DNA from 3 places in the Azospirillum sp. UENF 211521 genome. Region 3 is predicted to be linked to each of the others. Evidence: riboswitches for the same ligand, from Rfam matches in the RefSeq annotation. Region 3 holds a riboswitch; each other region holds the start of a gene.

Region 1 (6,341 bases), on a different contig from region 3:
GATGCCGTAGGCGGCGCGCAGATGGTCGTCGGTCAGCACCCGGCCGGGCGGCCCGTCGGCCAGCACGCCGCCGCCCGACAGCAGGATCAGCCGGTCACAGAAGCGGGCGGCCAGGGTCAGGTCGTGCAGAACCGCCACCACGCCGCTGCCCCGGCGGGCGGCGTCGCGCAGCAGCGCCATGCAGGCGAGCTGGTGGCCGGGGTCGAGGGCGGCGACCGGCTCGTCAGCCAGCAGGACGGGCGCCTCGGTCGCCAGGGCGCGGGCGAGCAGGACGCGCATCCGCTCGCCCCCCGACAGGGTGCCGACGATCCGCCCGCGCAGGTGGGCGGCGTCGGCGGTGGCGAGCGCCCGCTCCACCGCCGCACGGTCCGCCGCGGTGATCCCGCCCAGCGCGCCGCGGTGGGGCAGGCGGCCCAGCATCACCAGCGCCTCGGCGCGCAGCGGCCAATGCACCGGGCCGCTCTGCGGCAGATAGGCGATGGCGCGGGCGAGCGCCCGGCGTCCGGCTTGGGCGGCGGTCCGTCCGTCGAAGGTGACGCGGCCAGCCGCCGGCTCGGCGAGACCGGCAAGGAGGCGCAGCAGGGTGGTCTTGCCGGCGCCGTTCGGGCCGATCAGCCCGGTGAAGGCGCCGGGCTCGATGGTGAGGTTGACGTCGGTCAGGATGGTGCGCCCGCCGGCGCCTGCGGGAGTGGCGGCGGACAGGCCGTGGGTTTCGATGCGCATCACGCCTCCTCCCGCCGCAGCCGGGCGATCAGGACGATCAGGAAGGGCGCCCCGATCAGGGCGGTGACCACGCCCAGCTTCAGTTCGGGCCGCGTCGGCAACAGCCGGACCGCGATGTCGGCGGCGAGCGTCAGGCACGCCCCGGCCAGACCGGCCAGCAGCAGCAGCCGTCCCGGCCGCGCCCCGGCCAGCGGGCGCATCAGGTGCGGCGCCACCAGCCCGACGAAGCCCACGGCGCCGATGACCGACACCGCGCTGCCCACCGCCAGCGCCGCCCCGGCGATCAGCCGGACGCGCAGCCCGGTGAGGTCGAAGCCCAGGCTGCGCGCCGCGTCTTCCCCCAGGGTCAGCGCGTCGAGGGCGCGGGCGCCGGACAGGCAGAGCGCCCAGCCCACCAGCATCGGTGGCAGGACGAGCCAGAGCTGGTCGGTGCCGCGGTCGGCCAGCGACCCCATCAGCCAGAACACGATCTCCAGCGCCGCATAGGGGTTGGGGGCGAGGTTGAGGGCCAGCGCGGTCAGCGACCCGGCGAGGCTGTTGATGGCGATGCCGCCGATGACCAGCGCCGTCGTTCCGGCCCCCCGCGCCGCCATCAGGTTCAGCAGCACCGCGGCGGTGACCGCTCCGGCCATGCCGCCGAGCGGCAGGGCCAGCGACAGCGCGGCGGACAGGCCGCTGTAGAAGACGATCACCGCGCCCAGCGCCGCGGCGCTCGACACGCCGACCAGCCCCGGTTCGGCCAGCGGGTTGCGCAGCCAGCCCTGCATCGCCGCCCCGGTCAGCCCCAGGCTGAAGCCGACCAGCAGGCCGAGCAGGGCGCGCGGCAGGCGCAGCTCGGCCAGCACCAGCGCACCCAGGGTGGGGCGCCCGGCGAGCCAGTCGGACAGGGCGGCGCCCAGGTCGAACGGCACATAGCCGACCGCCGCCGACACCGCGCAAAGCGCCAGCGCCAGACCCGTCAGCCCGGCGACCAGGGCGGGGTAGGGGATGCGGGACTCCCACGTTGCGGCAGCCGTCATGGCCGGGCCTCCCGCGCGGCAGCCAGCCGTTCCGCGGCCTCGGCGATCTGCGGGCCGGGGCAGGTCCACAGGCGGGAGGGCAGCGACAGGGTGCGGACCTGACGCTTCATGGCTCTCAGGGCCGGATGCAGCAGCAGGGCGCCGGCCAGCGACGGCGGCGCGTCGGGTGCGGCGTCGACAATCAACACGTCCGCGCCACCCAGGATGATGGCCTCCAGCGGCAGGGCGCCCTGGCTGCCCAGCGGCAGGCGGTCGGCCATGTTCTCCAGTCCAGCGCGGGTCAGGAGTTCATCGACCAGCGACCCGGACCCGGCGACGAAGCCGTTGGGGCGCAGCACCACCGCGGTCGGGCGCGGTCCCGGCGCCGCGGCGGGCAGGGCGTCGAGGCGGGAGAGCAGGTCGGCGACCAGGGCCTCCCCGCGGTCCGGCTCGCCGACGGCGCGGGCGAGGCCGCGGATCTGCTCCGCCACCCCCGCCACGCTCTGCGGGACGTCCAGCTCCAGCAGAGGTGCCTTCAGCCGCGTCAGCAGCCCGACCGCGACCCGCGTGGTGTAGCGCCCGGCGACGATCAGGTCGGGGTTGAGCGGCAGGATCTCCTCCGCCGTCCCGTGGTTGACCGGCACCCGCGCTGCCAGCGCCGCGACGGTGGAGGCGCGGGGATCGCGCGCCAGCCACGTCACCGCGGCGAGGCGCTCCGGCCCGACCAGCCGCAACAGCAGCTCGTCGGCGCAGAGATTCAGGGAGACGATGCGCTGTGGTTTTGCGCGCGGCGCCTCCCAGGCCGCCGCCGGCCCTCCCGCGATCAGCAGGAGAGCGGCGGCCAGCCCGAGACGGGTGGGCCTCACAGCGACAGCCGCAGCCCGAGATACCCGGCCCTGCCGGATGCGCCGTAGGTCCAGACCTCCTGATACCGGCGGTCGAACAGGTTCTCCACGCGCCCGAAGAGTTCGACCCCCTCGGACAGCGCATAGGAGCCGGCCATGTTGACCAGCGTGTAGGGGGCGAGGTTCACGACCTGCCGGTTGTAGAAGGGATCGTAGGCCCAGTCGCTGGACCGCCCATTGTAGACCACGCCGAGGTTGGCGTTCGCCCGGTCCTCCAGGAAGCGGTGATTGACGGTCAGGCTGGCGAGCTGCTTGGGCCGGCGCACCAGCTCCGCCCCCGTGGAATCCTCGCCGTCGGTCCAGGTGTAGGAGCCGCGGACGGTCAGCCGGTCGATGGGCTCCACCGACAGGCCAAGCTCGAAGCCGCGGATGTGGGACTCGCCCGGCATGTTGACGGAGGTCCGCCCGGTGCCGGTGATGAGGTCGCGGATGCGCTGGTCGAACCATGTGCCGTCCACCGACGCCCGCGTGCCCCACAGCGCCTGATCGAAGCCGGCGTCCCAGCCGCGCGCCCGTTCCGGCTTCAGGTTCGGGTTGCCGGCGTAGGTGGCGGTGTAGCCGTACAGCTCGAACAGGGTGGGATTCTTGACGCCGGTGCCGTAGGAGGCGCGCAGCTTCGTCCCGCTCTCTTCGATCAGATAGGCCGTCGTGGTGCGCCATGTGGTGGCGTCGCGGAACAGGTCGTTCTCGTCGTGGCGGACGCTGCCGGTCAGGGTCAGCCGGTCGAACAGGCCCAGCTTGTACTGACCCACCAGCCCGGTGGAGCCGATGGAGCGGTCGAAGCTGGAGAAGGCGCTGCGGCTGATCGCCTTGTCCTCCTCACGCTCCACGGCGGCGGTCAGCACATGGTCGGCGGGGCCGCTGCTCAGAGCCAGGTTGGTCTGGTAGTCGGCCTTGGTCTTGCGCCCGTCGTAGCGGCTGGTCACCGTCTTGGCGGCGTCGCGGTAGTCGCGTTGCTGGCGGCCATGGGTCAGGCCGACGATGTGCTCCCACTTGCCGTCGAGAAGGGCGATCTTGCCCTGGAGGCGCCCGAAATACTGCTCTCCGGCGGTGCTGGTCCCGTCATCGACGGCGCCGCGCCCGCCGACGAAGCCGTCGGTGTCGGTGCGGAAGCGGGTGTAGCGCCCGGTGATCGCGATCTCGCTGCGCTCGGTCGGGCGGACGGCGGCGTTTCCGGTCAGCGTGCCGTTGCGGTAGCCGTCCTTCTCCGGGTTGCCGAGCCGCTTGTCGGCAACCGACACGCCGTCGCTGGTGACGCCCTGGCCGCTGAGGAACAGGTCGTAGCGGTCGTTCCCCGTGCCGAAGGAGGCCCGCCCGGCGGCGGTGCCGAAGGACCCGCCTTCGACGGCGGCGCGGAACCGGGGGGCGCCGGAGCCGCGGCGGGTCACGATGTTGACGACGCCGCCGACCGCGTCGGAGCCGTAAAGCGCGCTCTGCGGGCCGCGCAGCACCTCGACGCGCTCCACGTCGCCGGCCAGCAGATTGGCGAAATCGTATTCGGAGCCGGACGCCGGGTCGTTCACCTCGATCCCGTCGATCAGGACGAGCGTCTGGTTGCCCTCCGACCCGCGGATGCGGAGCTGGGTCAGGGTGCCCATCGGGCCGGTGCGGTTGACCGCGACGCCGGGCACCGCGCGCAGCGCGTCGGACAGCACCTGGGTCTGGCGCTGCTCCAACTCCTCGCGGGTGATGACGGTCAGGGCGCTGCCGGTTTCCTCGGCGGCGGTGGGGACGCGGTTGGCGGTCACCGAGACCGGCGGAAGCGTCGTGATGGTGATGGAATCGGCGAAGGCCGACGTGGGGTAGGCCGACACGGGAAGGGCAAGGCTTCCCAGAAGGGCGGCGAAGGACGCCGTCCGGTGAAGGCGGGGAACGCGGACACTCATTGAGACCTCGGGCGGGACGCCGGTGGCACGTCACCGCGAACGAAGTCCCACCGGACGCTCCGCGAACGGAGTTCCGGTTCGACGACCTTCGGTGCACCCCGCCCGAACGTGTTCGCGTGTGACCACGACTGACGGCAGGTCTCCTGGCTCGCGGGTTATCGTCGGCCCATCGCCTTCCCAGGATCGCGATCCCAGTGGCATTCCGATGGACGACTCGCCGCTTACAGTTGCGGGGGCAGCCTCGGCGTTGGACCCTTGCACGGCGTTTCGCCGCGGGGTCCGCACCGTGTTCCCATTTTCAGCCCTTTCGGGCAACCGTCGGGTGCGAAGCTACGCGGGCGGAACGGCTCCGGTCAAGCCGCATTCCGCCCGACCGCTGTCAGAGCCTGGTTCTCGGCCCGACGGCGGACCCATCCGGCATGGGCGGCACCATTTCCTTGCAATTGACGACGCAATAGGTTTGCGCCTCGATCCGGCCGCCGCAGGATTTGTAACAATCGTCGTAGTCGGCGGAGCAGGTGAGCTCGCTGTAGCAGCTGGGGCTCCGGTCGAAGTCGCTGAACGTCCTGATCTTCTTCTTGTCCGCATCCTTGGGCAGAGACCGGAGATAGGACTGATACTCGCCCTGGGCGCGGGTCGTCGCCTCGGCCCGGCAGGTCTGAACGGCCAACTCCTTTGCGGATTGGCAGATCGTCTGTGCCTGCTTGCACTGGGCGACACAGAGCTTTCCCGCCTCGCTGACCGGTGGAAAATAGCTTGCGACCGTCTCGAAACGCGGGCCGCAACCGGCCAATCCGGCCGCCAGCAGGCAGCCGAGCAAAATGGAGCGCCGCATCGTTGTGGGTGTCCTGCCGTGAATTACCGTCAATCGCTACAAACAACCCACCGGTGCGGAATCATCCATGGGCGATGTGGAATTCGCAAAGCCGGCTTCCGGTGGGAAAACCGACAACCCATGGGCGATCAAGTGGATGGTGTCGTTGCTTGTGGCCATCGCACCGATCGCGGTCCGCAAACGCCGTTCCCCCCTCTTGTCGCCGGGAAGGGGCCTGACTACATGACGGGTGAGGTCCGGGCCCCTCTGGCAGCGTCGCCCGGCGCTGTGATGTCGGACTTCCCATTGAGCCGTCGCCTTGGCGCGGCCTTGCGGAAGCTGGCCCTGTTCTTCCCCCTGGGTCCCGCTCCACCACAAGGTCCACCGCCGGACGACGGTCCCCGACGGGCCTTTGGGAGACATCGGCATGGACCGCAGCGAACCAACATCCTGACCAACCGCCACGCCTCCACGGCAAACGATGGAGGCGGGTGTCCTGACGCGCCTCGGCCGAGCCGTTGCGCGCGCTTTTCCGTCGGCCGCAGACCTTGCGGCCGCGATTCCAGTCCGGGCCCCTCTGGCCGATGCGTCCCGCCGTGGCGCACCGGTGATGTCGGACTGCTCATGTGACGATCGACGTCTCCGCTTGCGGGAGCGGAGTGCATGAAGCAAGGGACAGTTCCATGGACCAGATTGTCTTAATGTGGGCCGGCTTCGCCGTCTTCGTTGGCGTGCTTTTGGCCTTTGATCTTGGTGTATTTTCCAAGAAATCCCATGTGATCTCCGGCCGCGAGGCGTTGATGCGCTGCGCGGCCTATTCCACGCTGGCGATGATTTTCGCGGCTGGCGTCTTTCATTTCCAAGGGTCGCAGAAGGGGCTGGAGTTCCTGACCGGCTACCTGATCGAATACAGCCTGAGCGTCGACAACATCTTCGTGATCGCGCTGATCTTCACCCATTTCGCGGTGCCGCCGCAGTACCAGCACCGGGTGCTGTTCTGGGGCATCCTGGGCGC
Region 2 (6,341 bases), on a different contig from region 3:
TTGACGAAGCGCCCGTCGAGCCCGGCCAGCAGGGCGGCCATCTCCGCCTCGCCGCAGGCGTCCAGCGCCGGGGCGACGTCCTCGGCCTTGCCGAAGCGGGCGACAGCGGCGAGCAGACGGGCGCGGCGCTCCGGCTCCGGCGTGGTGCCGAAGACGTGCAGCCCGTCGCGGATCTGCATCTCCTTGATGTCGCAGAGATGGGCGTCGAGGCGGCTGAGGATGGCGTCGGGGTCGTCGTCGGGCCGCAGGTTGCAGTCGGCGGCGACGCCGGAGGTCCAGGCGAGGTCCAGGATGGTCTGGCGCAGCGTGCCCAGGCGCCGCGGGTCCAGCCCGGTCGCCATGGAATATTCGTCGATGGCCGTTTCAAGCGCGGCGAGGTCGCCGTGCAGCCCGGCCTCGACCGGCGGCGGTGTCAGGTGGCCGATCAGCACGGCGCCCAGCCGGCGGCGCGCCTGCACGCCCTCGCCGGGGTTGTTGACGATGAAGGGGTAGAGGCAGGGCAGAGGACCGGCGACGATCTCCGGCCAGCAGTCGGCCGACAGGGCGACGGCCTTGCCTGGCAGCCATTCCAGCGTCCCGTGCGCCCCCACCTGCACCAGCGCGTGGATGCCCAGCACATGGCGGAGCCAGAGGTGGAAGGCGAAGTAGCCGTGGCTGGGCGGCGTCTCCGGGTCGTGGTGCTGGGTGGTGGTCAGCGGGCCGTGGCCGCGGCTCGGCTGCACGGCGACGGTTGCGTTGCCGCAGGCCAGCACCGTGAAGCGGAAGGCGGTGCCATCGGCGAGCGGGTCGGCCTCCTCGTCGCCCCAGCATGCCGCGATGCGGGCGCGGGCCTCGGCGGGGGCGAGGCGGCGGTAGTCCTCCAGGCTCAGCAGGGCGGTGGCGCCGCCGGTCAGCGCCTCCATCAGGGCGGCGGGGCCGTCGGGAAGCCCGTCCAGCGCGTAGCCCTCGGCGCGCAGCCGCTCCAGGATGCCGACGACGCTCGCCGGGGTGTCGAGGCCGACCGAATGGCCGATGCCGCCGCCCGGTCCCGGATAGTCGGACAGAACCAGCGCCAGCTTGCGCTCGACCCGCGGCGTGACGCCCAGCCGCACCCAGGCGGCGGCCAGATCGGCGGCGAAGGCCACCCGGTCGGGCACCGGGCGGATCAGCGTCGGGGCGAATTCCAGGTCGGGGTCCGGCGCCCCTTCGGCCTTGAAGGCGATGGAGCGGGTCAGGATGCGCCCGTCCATCTCCGGCAGCACGACGTTCATGGCGAGGTCGGACGGCCCCATGCCGCGGGCGGAGCCGCGCCAGCCCTCCTCGGGCGTGGTGGACAGCACGGCTTGCAACACCGGCGTGCCGTTGGCCTCCAGCGGCGACCCGTCCTCGCGCGCCGCCGAGAAGCCGGTCAGGTTCATCACGACGGCGGCATCGCGGGCGGTCAGGGTGGCGCGCATCCAGGCGGCGCAGTCCGGCTCCTTCAGGCTCGCCACGAACAGCGGCAGCGGGGCGAGGCCGCGCGCGGCCAGCGCGTCGCACAGGGCGTGCACCGGCTCCAGATCGCCGGCCAGCAGGTGCGAGCGGTAGAAGACGACCGGCGCGCAGGGTCCGGCAATCGGACCGGACCAGCTCTCATAGACGCCGAAGCGCGGCACGGGCGCCGGCTCGCGCCAGGGGCGCTCCTGCCCGGCCAGGGTGGCGGCGTAGGCCAGCAGGCTGGCCATGTTGTCCGGCCCGCCCTCGGTGAACCCGCGCCACAGCCGTTGCGCGGCCTCGGCCGGGATGGTGCCGTAGCCTTCCAGGGCGGGGTTCGGCTGGGCGCAGCCGGGCAGCACGGCCAGCGCCACCCCGGACTCCCGGCAGGCGGCGGCGACATGGTCCAGCCCGTAGCGCCAATAGCCCGCCCCGCCGAGCAGCCGCAGAATGACCAGCTTCGCCTTGCGGATCACGGACTCGACGTAGAGGTCCACCGACAGCGGGTGCCCCAGCCGCGCCAGATTCGCCAGCCGCAGGGTCGGCAACTCGTCACGGTGGCGCCTCCAGCAGGCGGCGAGCGCCGTCAGGTCGCTGTCGGAGAAGGACAGGACGACGAGGTCCGCCGGGCTCTGGCCCAGATCCACGGCCTGGGGGCCGGCGTCGAGGTCTTCCTGGCGGGCGGCGAGTAGGTGCATGGTGACGGTGCTTTACGAAAATCCCCTCTCCCCTCTGGGGAGAGGGTTAGGGTGAGGGGGTCGTGCGTGGCGGAACGCCCGGCGTAAGCGCAACCCCCTCACCGGCCCTGCGGGCCACCCTCTCCCCAAAGGGGAGAGGGTTGTGAAGGCTAAAAATCACCCCAGCGCCGTGGTCACGGCGTCGCGGTCCAGGCCCGTTTCGCCGATCACCACCAAGCGGCTGCGGCGCGGCTCGTCGGGCTTCCAGAAGCGGTCGAAATGGGTCTGGATGCGCGTTCCCACGCCTTGCACCAACAGGCGCATCGGCTTGCCCGGCACGTCGATGAAGCCCTTCAGGCGCAGCACGCCATGGGCGGCGGCGACCCGCTCCAGAGTCTTCGCCAGCGCCGCCGGGTCGGGCTGCGGGCCGAGCTCCACGACGAAGCTGGTGAAGTCGTCGTGGTCGTGGCCCTCCTCCTCGTCATGGTGGCTGGGGCGGTTGGCGAGGTCGTCCTCGGCCCCGGCGCCCACGCCGAGAAGCACCACCGGATCAACCTTGCCGTTGCTGGCGCGCAGGATCTTGGCTTCGCGCCCGGTCCCGCCCTCCGCCATGGCGGCGCGGATCAGATCCTCGACCTTCGCCAGATCGGCGGCGTCCACCAGATCGGTCTTGTTCACCACGATCAGGTCGGCGCAGAGGAGCTGGTCCTCGAACACCTCCTCCACCGGGGTCTCATGGTCGAGCTGCCCGGCCTCGGCGGCCTGGGCGGCCAGCGCCGCCGGATCGGGGGCGAAGCGGCCCTCCGCGGCGGCGGCGGCGTCGACCACCGCGACCACCCCGTCCACCGTCACCCGTGTCTTGATCGCCGGCCAGTGGAAGGCCTGGACGAGCGGCTTCGGCAGGGCGAGGCCGCTCGTCTCGATGATGATGTGCTCCGGCGGCTGCGGGCGGGACAGCAGCTTCTCGATGGCCGGGACGAAATCGTCGGCGACGGTGCAGCACAGGCAGCCGTTCGCCAGCTCGATCACGTCGTCCTCGGTGCAGGTCGGGTCGCCGCAGGCGCGCAGGATCTCGCCGTCGATGCCGACGTCGCCGAACTCGTTGATGATCAGCGCCAGACGGCGCCCGCCGGCCTGCTCCAGCAGGCTGCGGATCAGCGTCGTCTTGCCGGCTCCGAGAAAGCCGGTGATGACGGTGGCCGGGGTCTTCCCGGCGGACGGACGGAGGGCGGCGCGATTCGTCATGATCTGGTTTCCCTGTCTCCGCCACACCCGGCGGATTGGATGAATGTCGGTCCGGCGGCAGGTTTCCTGGCTCGCGGGTCGTCGCCGCGCCTCCCGCCTTCCCGGCCTGACGGCCCGTGGCATTTCCGGAGGCGGACTCGCCGCATACAGTTGCGGGGGCAGCCGCGGCCTTGGACTCCATCGGGGTCCGCACCGCATTCCCTATTATCCCCGCGCCTTCACGGCGGACGGGGCACCGTCGGAGGCGCAGAATTGCAGGCGGACCCTCGATTTGCAAGCGGCCATTTGGCGCCTGGAAACCGTGTCGCCGTCCCCGGAACGCTCCGCCGGTCCCGCCGTTGGTGTGTCGGAAGATCGGTACAGTCTGTCTGGAAAGCTGACACTCCGGACGGTGTGCGACACCCACGGTCTCAGAGGGGGAAATAAGTAATTTCAAAGACTTGTTCGAATGCTGCGCGGTTGGCATGTTCTGTGCTTATATCAGCCTAACCAAAAACGCGGACCGGCAGACGACGCGGACGAACAGGGAGGGAAAAGCGGCACCCATGGCCGACGACATCATTCTGGAAGCGCGCGGACTCTCGAAGGAGTTCAAGGGCTTCATCGCGGTGAAGGAGGTGAACCTCCGGGTTCGCCGCGGCACCATCCACGCGCTGATCGGCCCGAACGGCGCCGGCAAGAGCACGGTCTTCAACCTGCTGACCAAGTTCCTGACGCCGACGCGCGGCCAGATCCTCTACAAGGGACGCGACATCACCGCCATGAAGCCCGCCGACGTGGCGCTGCTCGGCATGGTCCGCTCCTTCCAGATCTCCGCGGTCTTCCCGCATCTCAGCGTGCTGGAGAATGTCCGCGTCGCGCTGCAGCGCCCGCGCGGCACCAGCTTCCATTTCTGGAAGCCGGAGGCCAGCCTGCACGACCTGCACGACCGCGCCGAGGAGCTGATCGAGGCGGTGAACCTGACCCCCTGGGCCGGCCACACCGCCGCCGAGCTGCCCTACGGCCGCAAGCGCGCGCTGGAGATCGCCACCACGCTGGCGCTCGACCCGGAGGTGATGCTGCTCGACGAGCCGCTGGCCGGCATGGGCCACGAGGACATCGAGGGCACCGCCGCGCTGATCAAGCGCGTCTCCGCCGACCGCACCATCCTGATGGTGGAGCACAACCTGTCGGTCGTCGCCCACCTGTCGGACACCATCACCGTGCTCCGCCGCGGCGAGATCCTGGCCGAGGGCGCATACGACGTCGTATCGCGCAACCCGCAGGTCATGGAAGCCTACATGGGCACGGGTGAGGTGGGCCATGCCTGACGGTGCGACCGTGAAGACCGCGATGCTGGAAATCCGCGACCTCCAGGCCTTCTACGGCGAGAGCCACGTGCTGCACGGCGTCAACATCGACGTGCGCCAGGGCGAGGTGGTGACCCTGCTGGGCCGCAACGGCGCCGGCAAGACGACGACCATGCGCTCGATCATGGGCATCGTCGGCAAGCGCAACGGCTCGATCCGCTTCCAGGGCAAGGAACTGATCGGCATGGCGCAGCACAAGATCCCCCGCCTCGGCATCGGCTACGTGCCGGAGGAGCGCGGCATCTTCGCCTCGCTCAGCGTGGACGAGAACCTGATGCTGCCGCCGGTGGTGAAGTCGGGCGGCATGACGGTGCCGCAGATTTACGAGCTGTTCCCGAACCTCCAGGGCCGCGGCACCACCCAGGGCACGCGTCTGTCCGGCGGCGAGCAGCAGATGCTGGCCATCGCGCGCATCTTGCGCACCGGCGCCGACCTGATCCTGCTCGACGAGCCGACCGAGGGGCTGGCCCCCGTCATCATCGAGCAGATCGGCGTGGCGGTGCGCAAGCTGAAGCAGCGCGGCTTCACCATCGTGCTGGTGGAGCAGAACTTCCGCTTCGCCGCGACCATCGCCGACCGCCATTACGTGATGGAGGAAGGCCATGTCGTGGACATGATCCCCAACGACCAGCTCGCCCAGAACATGGACAAGCTGCACACCTATCTGGGTGTCTGACCAATCACCCCCTCTGCTGAACACACGCAAAACAAAGCCAATCGAAGGGAGTTCGAAATGCTCAAGACGTTGCTGTGCGGGACCGCACTGCTGGCGCTGACCGCCGGGGCCGCGCACGCCCAGGTCTCCAACAACGTGATCAAGATCGGCGTGATGAACGACCGGTCCGGCATCTACGCCGACCTCGCCGGCGAAGGCTCGGCCATCGCCGCTCGTCTGGCGGCCGAGGAGTTCGGCGGCAAGATCGCCGGCGCGCCGATCGAGATCGTTGTCGCCGATCACCAGAACAAGGCCGACATCGCCGCCAACACGGCGCGCGAGTGGATCGACGCCGGCAACGTGGACGTCATCGCCGACGTGCCGAACTCCGCCGCGGCGCTGGCCGTCCAGGGCATCACCAAGGACAAGAAGCGCATCTTCCTGATGTCCGGCCCGGGCTCGACCGACCTCAGCGGCAAGTCGTGCAGCCCCTACGGCTTCCAGTGGACCTACGACAACTACGCCATGGCCGCCGGCACCGCCCGCGCGCTGGTCGAGCAGGGCAAAAAGAACTGGTTCTTCATCACCGCGGACTACGCCTTCGGCCACTCGCTGGAGGATGAGACCACGAAGATGGTCAAGCAGCTCGACGGCAAGGTCGCGGGCAACGTCCGCCATCCGCTGGGCACCGCCGACTTCTCGTCCTACCTGCTTCAGGCCCAGGCCTCCAAGGCCGACGTGATCGGCCTCGCCAACGCCGGCGGCGACGCCACCAACGCTGTCAAGCAGGCGTCGGAGTTCGGCATCACCCAGTCGGGCCAGAGCCTCGCCGGCCTGCTGCTGTTCATCAGCGACGTGAACGCGCTGGGCCTCCAGGCCGCCCAGGGCCTGCTGCTGACCACCGGCTTCTACTGGGACACCGACGACCAGACCCGCGAATGGACCAAGAAGTTCGAGGCCAAG
Region 3 (6,341 bases):
AGCTTGACCGAATCGCGCCCGTCATAGGCCAGCGTCAGCCGCCCGATCAGCGCGCCGGCCCGCTCGTTCAGCCGGCCGGACGCCCAATAGTCGTTCCAGGAGGCCTCCAGCAGCCGCCCCACGCCGCCGCGCACCCCCAGCCGGGCCAGCGCCCGACCGTCCACCGTCGCGCGCAGCGCCTCGCGCAGCATGGTGTGCAGCTCGTCCGCGACGCTCTCGATCAGGTCGATCTGGTGGGCGGAGAACTCGTACCGCACGTCCTCGCGCCAGAAGGCGCCGGCGCTCATGGCGCGAACGCCGTAGGGGTATTTGCGGAGCCCCGGACGCCAATCCGCACGGGGTTTCATGACTGCTCTGCGCATCGTGTGCTTACCGGGCCGCCGGATTCAATCCATGGTTTTGCCCCGCTGCGGCGCGCCGCTTGCGGCCGTCCGGGATTCGGTGGGGGCGGATCATTGCGGCGCAAACGCGCCAACACAAGCGCCTTGCGCGCCTGCCCCTCCGTTTTTCCACGCTTCCCCTCGCGGATCCCACAGACCCGGCGGGAACGCCCATCAATAAGCGCGGTCGGCCAGCCAAGCCGCGATGGCGCCCTCCATCGCCTCGGCGGTCGGATCGCCCTGCTGCGGGCCGGTTGCCACCATGGGAAGCCGGGCCGCCGCGGCGATGTCCTCCGCCGGCGCGCCGGTTCCGACGAACAGGTCGCAGCGCCGCAGCAGGGCGGACAGCCCGTCGAAGCCCAGCCTCCCCACCGCGTTCACGCAGGCGGCCCCGGTTTCCCCGGCGATGCGCGCCGCGGCCCCCTTCGCCGCCTCCTCGCCGACCAGGACCAGGGCGGTGTCGCCCCGCGCGGCGAGGCGGCGGCACAGCTCCGACAGGGTCCCGCTGCCGGTGGCCGCGGACAGTCCGACCGCGCAGCGCCAGCGCGCCGGAACGCCCTCGGTCAGAAGCGCGGCGGCGGCCCGCTCACCGGCGGGGGAGGTCCAGACCTCCGTGACGGTCTCCGCGTCCCCGGCGCCGAGCGCGCCCATCAGACCGCTGGGAGTCGTTGCGACATGGGTCAGGAAGGCGTCGGCGTAGTAGCCGCGCACCGGCCGACCGACCCTGCAACCGAGGCGGAGCAGCGCGCCGGTGTCCTGCATCAGGCGGTTGGCGAAGCCGGCATCCTCGCCGCGGATCGGGTTGACCGCGAGGTCAAAGGCGCCACGGAACTGCTCGCCGATCTCCCGGCGGACCGCACTCACCAGCGCGTCGTCGGGCGCCCGCCCCTTCAGCGGCGGCAGCGTGACCCGCTGGTTGACGTAAGGGCAAAGGGCGAGCGCCGCCTCCGCGTCCGGCGTCGCGAAGACGGTGATCCGGGCCAGCGGCAAGGCGCGCCGCAATTCCCGCAGGACACCCGACGCCCGCAGCACGGCGCCGGCCCCGTCGAGCAGGAACACGCCGACGCTTTGGATCAGGTCGGTCGGAAAGGGCGGCGGCTCGCCGGGGACGAGCGTGCGGCGGCGGACGGCGGAACCGGAGTCCCGCAGCAGCGCCACCGCCGGGGCGGTCGAGGCGCCCCGCGCCGGCGGCACGAAACCCCAGGTCCCCTCGGCATCCGGGCGCGCCAGCGGCTCCACCAGGGCGTGCTCGGCGCGGACGACGGTCGCCGCGTCGGTCACCCAGGGGAAGAAATCGCGCAGCGCAAGGGTGCCGCCGCCGACCGACCGTCCCGCCGCCTGCAGGGCGTCCCATTGCCGGACCGCGCCGTCGTAGCCGTAATAGACTTCCTTGAACGCGACCTGCTCCCGCGTCGCGTAGGCGAAATGCTGGAAGACCAGCCCGCCCGCCGCCGTCTCCTCGTGCAGAAAGGGGTTGGCCGCGCCGAGATCGACCGCGGACCCGTCCGGCTGCGGGCGCGTCAGCCGGGGCGGTTCGTGCGACTGCCAAGCGTCTCCCGGCCGATAGCGCCACGTCCGCAGCCATTCGTAGGAGCGGTGGTTGCCGTAGCTGTCCAGCCTGTCGAGGAGCAGGGACGGGCCGACGAAGAAATGGCAGAGGTACAGCGCCGCGGTGCGCGACGGCGAATTGAGGAACATGCGGCGCGCGCGGGTGATCTGCTCCACCGTCCACAGCTCGTCCGCATCGACCTGCCAGAGCAGGCATTCCTCGGTCATGGCGGCCAGCGGCGCGGACACCATCTCCAGCTTGCCCCGCCAGAACACCCCCGGCGGCTTGCGGTGGACCGACACGCGCCCGGTCTCCTCCGCGGCGATGCGGTCCAGATACGCCGAGGTGCCGTCGCTGCTGAGGCCGTCGCGGTGCAGGTCCTGCGGGACGCGCCCTCCCTGCGCCACGCTCCAGGCGGTGTCGTTGACCAGTTCCGCCACCCCCTCCACGACGTGCCAATGCCAGGGAAAGGGCAGTTGGCGGAACACCTCCAGGTGATAGCGGATGAAGGGATCGCCGTTCAGGACGATGGTCAGGAAATGAACCGGTAGCATGCCCGCAACCCCGTCCTTCGCCCGTTGATCCGGCCTCGCGCAGTCCGCCGGACCTTGTCGGTTCCGCGGGAGCGGTGTCAAGGAAGCCGTGCGACTCCCCCGATGGGTCGCCATCCCCCTCTTGACGGCGGGGGACCCCGCCCCTACCCTGGCGCCGGTTATGGTTCCCCGCGTCCTCCGGTCGCGGGGCTAAGAGGGAAGCCGGTGCGTCGCCCCAATCGGGGAGAAACGGCAAATCCGGCGCTGCCCCCGCAACTGTGAGCGGTGAGCGGCCTCGTCCTTTCCGTGTCACTGGCGCCGCCTGCGGGAACGGGCGCCGGGAAGGCCGGACGATGCCGCCTTGACCCGCGAGCCAGGAGACCTGCCGTAACCGAACGTACGTCCTCGGGCGGGGTGCCCCGGTGGTCGCTTGCCGATGTCCGGCCCGACGGCCGCCCGTCTTCCGCAAGCCGTCCCCCGGTGCGCCCATCCAGGGGACCAAGGGGGTTGCGATGCCGGTGCCTGCCAGCAACGACGCCCTCCCAACGCATGGCAGACTCGGAAAGGGCATAGAGCATGCACATCGAACCCGGCGTCGTCGACGGCGCCAAGATCGCTCTCAGCTACGCGACGGCCGCCGGCGGCTTCGCGATGGCCGGAAAGCTGGCGCGCGACGACGTCCGCAACAACGGCGGGGTCGCGCCGCTGGTGCTGCGCAGCCTGATCGCCACCGCGCTGGTCTTCAGCTTCTTCGAGGTGTTCCCGCACCACCCCGTGGGCGTGTCGGAGGTTCACCTGATCCTCGGCTCGACGCTGCTCCTGCTGTTCGGCGCCGGTGCGGCCTCCATCGGCCTCGCCGCCGGCCTGCTGATCCAGGGCCTGTTCTTCGCGCCCTTCGACCTGCCGCAGTACGGCATGAACGTCACCACGCTGCTGGTCCCGCTGTGGGGCATCAGCCTGCTGGCGAAGCGGATCGTTCCCGACGCCACCCCCTATGTCGACCTGAAGTATTCGCAGGCGCTGGCCCTCTCCACCGCCTACCAGGGCGGCATCGTCGCCTGGGTGGCCTTCTGGGCCTTCTACGGCCACGGCTTCACCGCCGAGACCGTGACGGAAGTCGCCTCCTTCGGCGCCGCCTACATGACCGTCATCATCGTCGAGCCGCTGGCCGACCTCGCCGTGCTGGCCGTCGCCAAGACGCTGCGCCGCCAGAGCCAGGGGCCGCTGTTCAACATCCGCCTGCACCAGGGCGCCTGACCGGCGCTTCGGACCGGATGGTTCGCAGGAAGGGCGGCGGGGACATCCCCGCCGCCCTTTTCCGTTTCCGATCAGCGGACCGGTCAGATCACCAGCTCGCCCTTGCGGATCGCCGCGTAGCGGCGGTTCACCGCGCCCCAGTCGACGACGTTCCACCAGGCCGCCAGATAGTCGGCGCGCCGGTTCTGGTACTTCAGGTAATAGGCGTGCTCCCACACGTCGTTGCCCATCAGCACGGGCACCCCCTCCATGGCCGGGGAGTCCTGGTTCGGGCGGGCGGCGATGGCCAGCTTGCCCGACGACGGGTCGGCGGTGACGAAGACCCAGCCGCTGCCGAACTGCCCGGCGCCCGCCGTGTTGAAGCGCGTCTTGAAGTCGTCGAAGCCGCCGAAGTCGCGCGTGATGGCTGCCCCGACCTCGCCGTCCGGCGCACCGCCGGCGTTCGGCCCCATGATGCTCCAGAACATGCTGTGGTTGGCGTGCCCGCCGCCGTTGTTGCGCACCGCGGTGCGGATGCTCTCCGGAAGCTCCGGCACGCGCTTCAGCAGGTCGGCCAGCGGCATCGCTTGGAGATCGCCATGGTTGGCGAGGGCCTTGTTGAGGTTGTCGACATAGGCCTGATGGTGCTTGTCGTGGTGCACGCTCATCGTCGTCGCGTCGATGTGCGGTTCCAGCGCGGCGGGCGCGTAGGGCAGCGGCGGCAGCGTGAAGCCCTTGCCGCCCGGTGCCTGGCCTGCTGCTTGAGCCCAAACGAAGCGCGGCGCCGCGGCCAGCACCAGCGCGGCGGCGCCGGCGGACAGCAGCAGTTGGCGGCGATCCAGGCGAACGGACATGAGACCTCCCAATGTTGTGTTTCGTGCCGAACGGCGGGGAAGCCACAGCCTCAGTGCGCCTCCCAACTCACTCAACAGGGCAATGGGCGTAGTCACTCGGTACCGGCGCACCGCGCGCCGACCGATTTCTACAGGCGGGCCTTTCCCGCCAACCCGGCGGACGACACGCGGGCCATGCCCAGCGCCACGGTCCGCCAACGCCCCAGACGGAACCGCGACGGTGCGGCCGACGGCTTGCGGACCGGCGCGGCCGGGACCGTCTCCGCCGCCTCGAGGATCCCGCGGGCGCGGCGCTCGCGCAGCAGAAGGCGCATCACCTCCTCCTCCGTGACGGGGCGTCCGGCCCTGGCCGAGGCGAGGCTGGCGGTGTCCTGGAGGGCGGCGACCTGCGCCAGGGTGCCGGTCAGTCCCTTGGCCGCGGCGGTGACCAGCGCTTCGCGATGAATGGCGAGGATGAACGGCTTCAGCCCACGGTCGGGCGTTCCCTGCGGCGGTGTCGGCATGGCGGAAGGGCTCCGGGGGTTCGTTCGATCGGGTAGGTCATCATCCAACCGATAACGCCGCCGCGGCAAAGGCCCCTACGGATTAGCCCCGCCGGTCGCCGCCGAAGGAAGCGGCCCTCAGCGGGCCACGTACCAGTCCGTCCGGTGGTTGAAGGCGACGAAGGCGTTCAGCACCGCCGCCCCCAGCATCGAGGCCAGCACCGCCTTCCCATCGATGACGAAGACCGCCATGGAGAAGATCACCACGTCGAACATGGCCTGGAGCCAGCCGGCGCGGAAGCCCGTCTTCTCCTGGATGTAGAAGGCGAGGATGCCCACCCCGCCGCCGCTGGAGCCGTGGCGGAACAGGCCGATGACCCCGATGCCGATGCAGAAGCCCGCCAGCACCGCCGCCACATAGGGGTGCAGCGCGTCGTAGCGGATCGCCTGCGGGGCCAGGGTGGTCAGCACCGAGATGCTCGTCACCGCCAGAAGCGACTTGGCGGTGAAGCGCCAGCCGATGCGCGCCAGCGCCAGCGCGTAGAAGGGCAGGTTCACCACGAAGAACACCGGGCCGAAATCCAGCCCCGTGGCGTAGGCGATGACGAAGGACAGCCCCGCCGCCTGTCCGGTGATCAATCCGGCGGCATGGAGGATGGAAATCCCGAACGCGGTCATGATGATGCCGAACAGCTGCCCCTGCGCATTATCAAATGCGCTGTGCGACGCCCGTTTGGTTTCATTTGTTGCAATGGCAGTGTTGGCAGCCACGGATACTGCACTTTTCTTGAGCACGCTGGGCACCTTCCAGACTTCGATCCCTTTTGACAGTAGCATCAAAGACCAGACCAAGAATAGAGTGGCGTGAGTTCGTTGGCGCCCCCCTCAATCCGCGGGGCGTCGCTGCGCCATCCCCCGTCGCCGGGGCCCCGGCCATCGATTCCGCCGGATGGCGCCGGTCTCCAACGACCGGGTCGGCGGCGCCGGGACGCGGCGTTGCGCGGCCCCGTCAGCGTTCTTGCTCCCGCCGCGCAAGAATCGGTCCGGCCGGCGTCACACGCTTTCCCCGCATTGCCGGCCATGGCGCAACCCAGACGCACAAAGTTCGCGCGATGCGGCGGAGTCTTTCGCCGGATAGACCAATCGGCCGACACCTCACATCGCTACAGTCGCACCGTCCGCTGTTCGCGCATCCCATGGTCGCATGGGGGTGCGTGAATGATCGACGCCACCAGCGGCCGCCTTTGAAACCGGCCCCACCAGTGAGGAAAGACAATGGCATTTCCGACCGCCGTGAACGACCAGAT

What was found. Region 3 has a riboswitch for cobalamin ahead of ACWPN5_RS09850 (energy-coupling factor ABC transporter permease). Riboswitches for the same ligand answer to the same signal wherever they lie in the genome.
Region 1: it holds a riboswitch for cobalamin, as region 3 does, so the genes downstream of both, ACWPN5_RS24445 (TonB-dependent receptor plug domain-containing protein) here and ACWPN5_RS09850 (energy-coupling factor ABC transporter permease) in region 3, are expected to answer to the same signal.
Region 2: it holds a riboswitch for cobalamin, as region 3 does, so the genes downstream of both, cobW (cobalamin biosynthesis protein CobW) here and ACWPN5_RS09850 (energy-coupling factor ABC transporter permease) in region 3, are expected to answer to the same signal.

Annotation. Positions count from the first base shown of each region.
Region 1 is NZ_JBSNCF010000002.1:1,693,205-1,699,545, forward strand. Features, by position in the region: gene ACWPN5_RS24430 (ABC transporter ATP-binding protein) at 1-723, opposite strand, end outside; gene ACWPN5_RS24435 (FecCD family ABC transporter permease) at 723-1,742, opposite strand; gene ACWPN5_RS24440 (ABC transporter substrate-binding protein) at 1,739-2,587, opposite strand; gene ACWPN5_RS24445 (TonB-dependent receptor plug domain-containing protein) at 2,584-4,512, opposite strand; cobalamin riboswitch at 4,629-4,847, opposite strand; gene ACWPN5_RS24450 (hypothetical protein) at 4,892-5,347, opposite strand; gene ACWPN5_RS24455 (TerC family protein) at 6,028-6,341, shown strand, end outside.
Region 2 is NZ_JBSNCF010000002.1:194,133-200,473, forward strand. Features, by position in the region: gene cobN (cobaltochelatase subunit CobN) at 1-2,150, opposite strand, end outside; gene cobW (cobalamin biosynthesis protein CobW) at 2,307-3,374, opposite strand; cobalamin riboswitch at 3,414-3,629, opposite strand; gene ACWPN5_RS17665 (ABC transporter ATP-binding protein) at 3,920-4,684, shown strand; gene ACWPN5_RS17670 (ABC transporter ATP-binding protein) at 4,677-5,399, shown strand; gene ACWPN5_RS17675 (ABC transporter substrate-binding protein) at 5,457-6,341, shown strand, end outside.
Region 3 is NZ_JBSNCF010000001.1:2,101,738-2,108,078, reverse strand. Features, by position in the region: gene ACWPN5_RS09860 (glutathionylspermidine synthase family protein) at 1-347, opposite strand, end outside; gene ACWPN5_RS09855 (glycosyltransferase family 9 protein) at 555-2,483, opposite strand; cobalamin riboswitch at 2,628-2,866, shown strand; gene ACWPN5_RS09850 (energy-coupling factor ABC transporter permease) at 3,039-3,719, shown strand; gene ACWPN5_RS09845 (superoxide dismutase) at 3,803-4,552, opposite strand; gene ACWPN5_RS09840 (hypothetical protein) at 4,681-5,055, opposite strand; gene ACWPN5_RS09835 (YitT family protein) at 5,173-5,805, opposite strand; gene ACWPN5_RS09830 (RebB family R body protein) at 6,310-6,341, shown strand, end outside.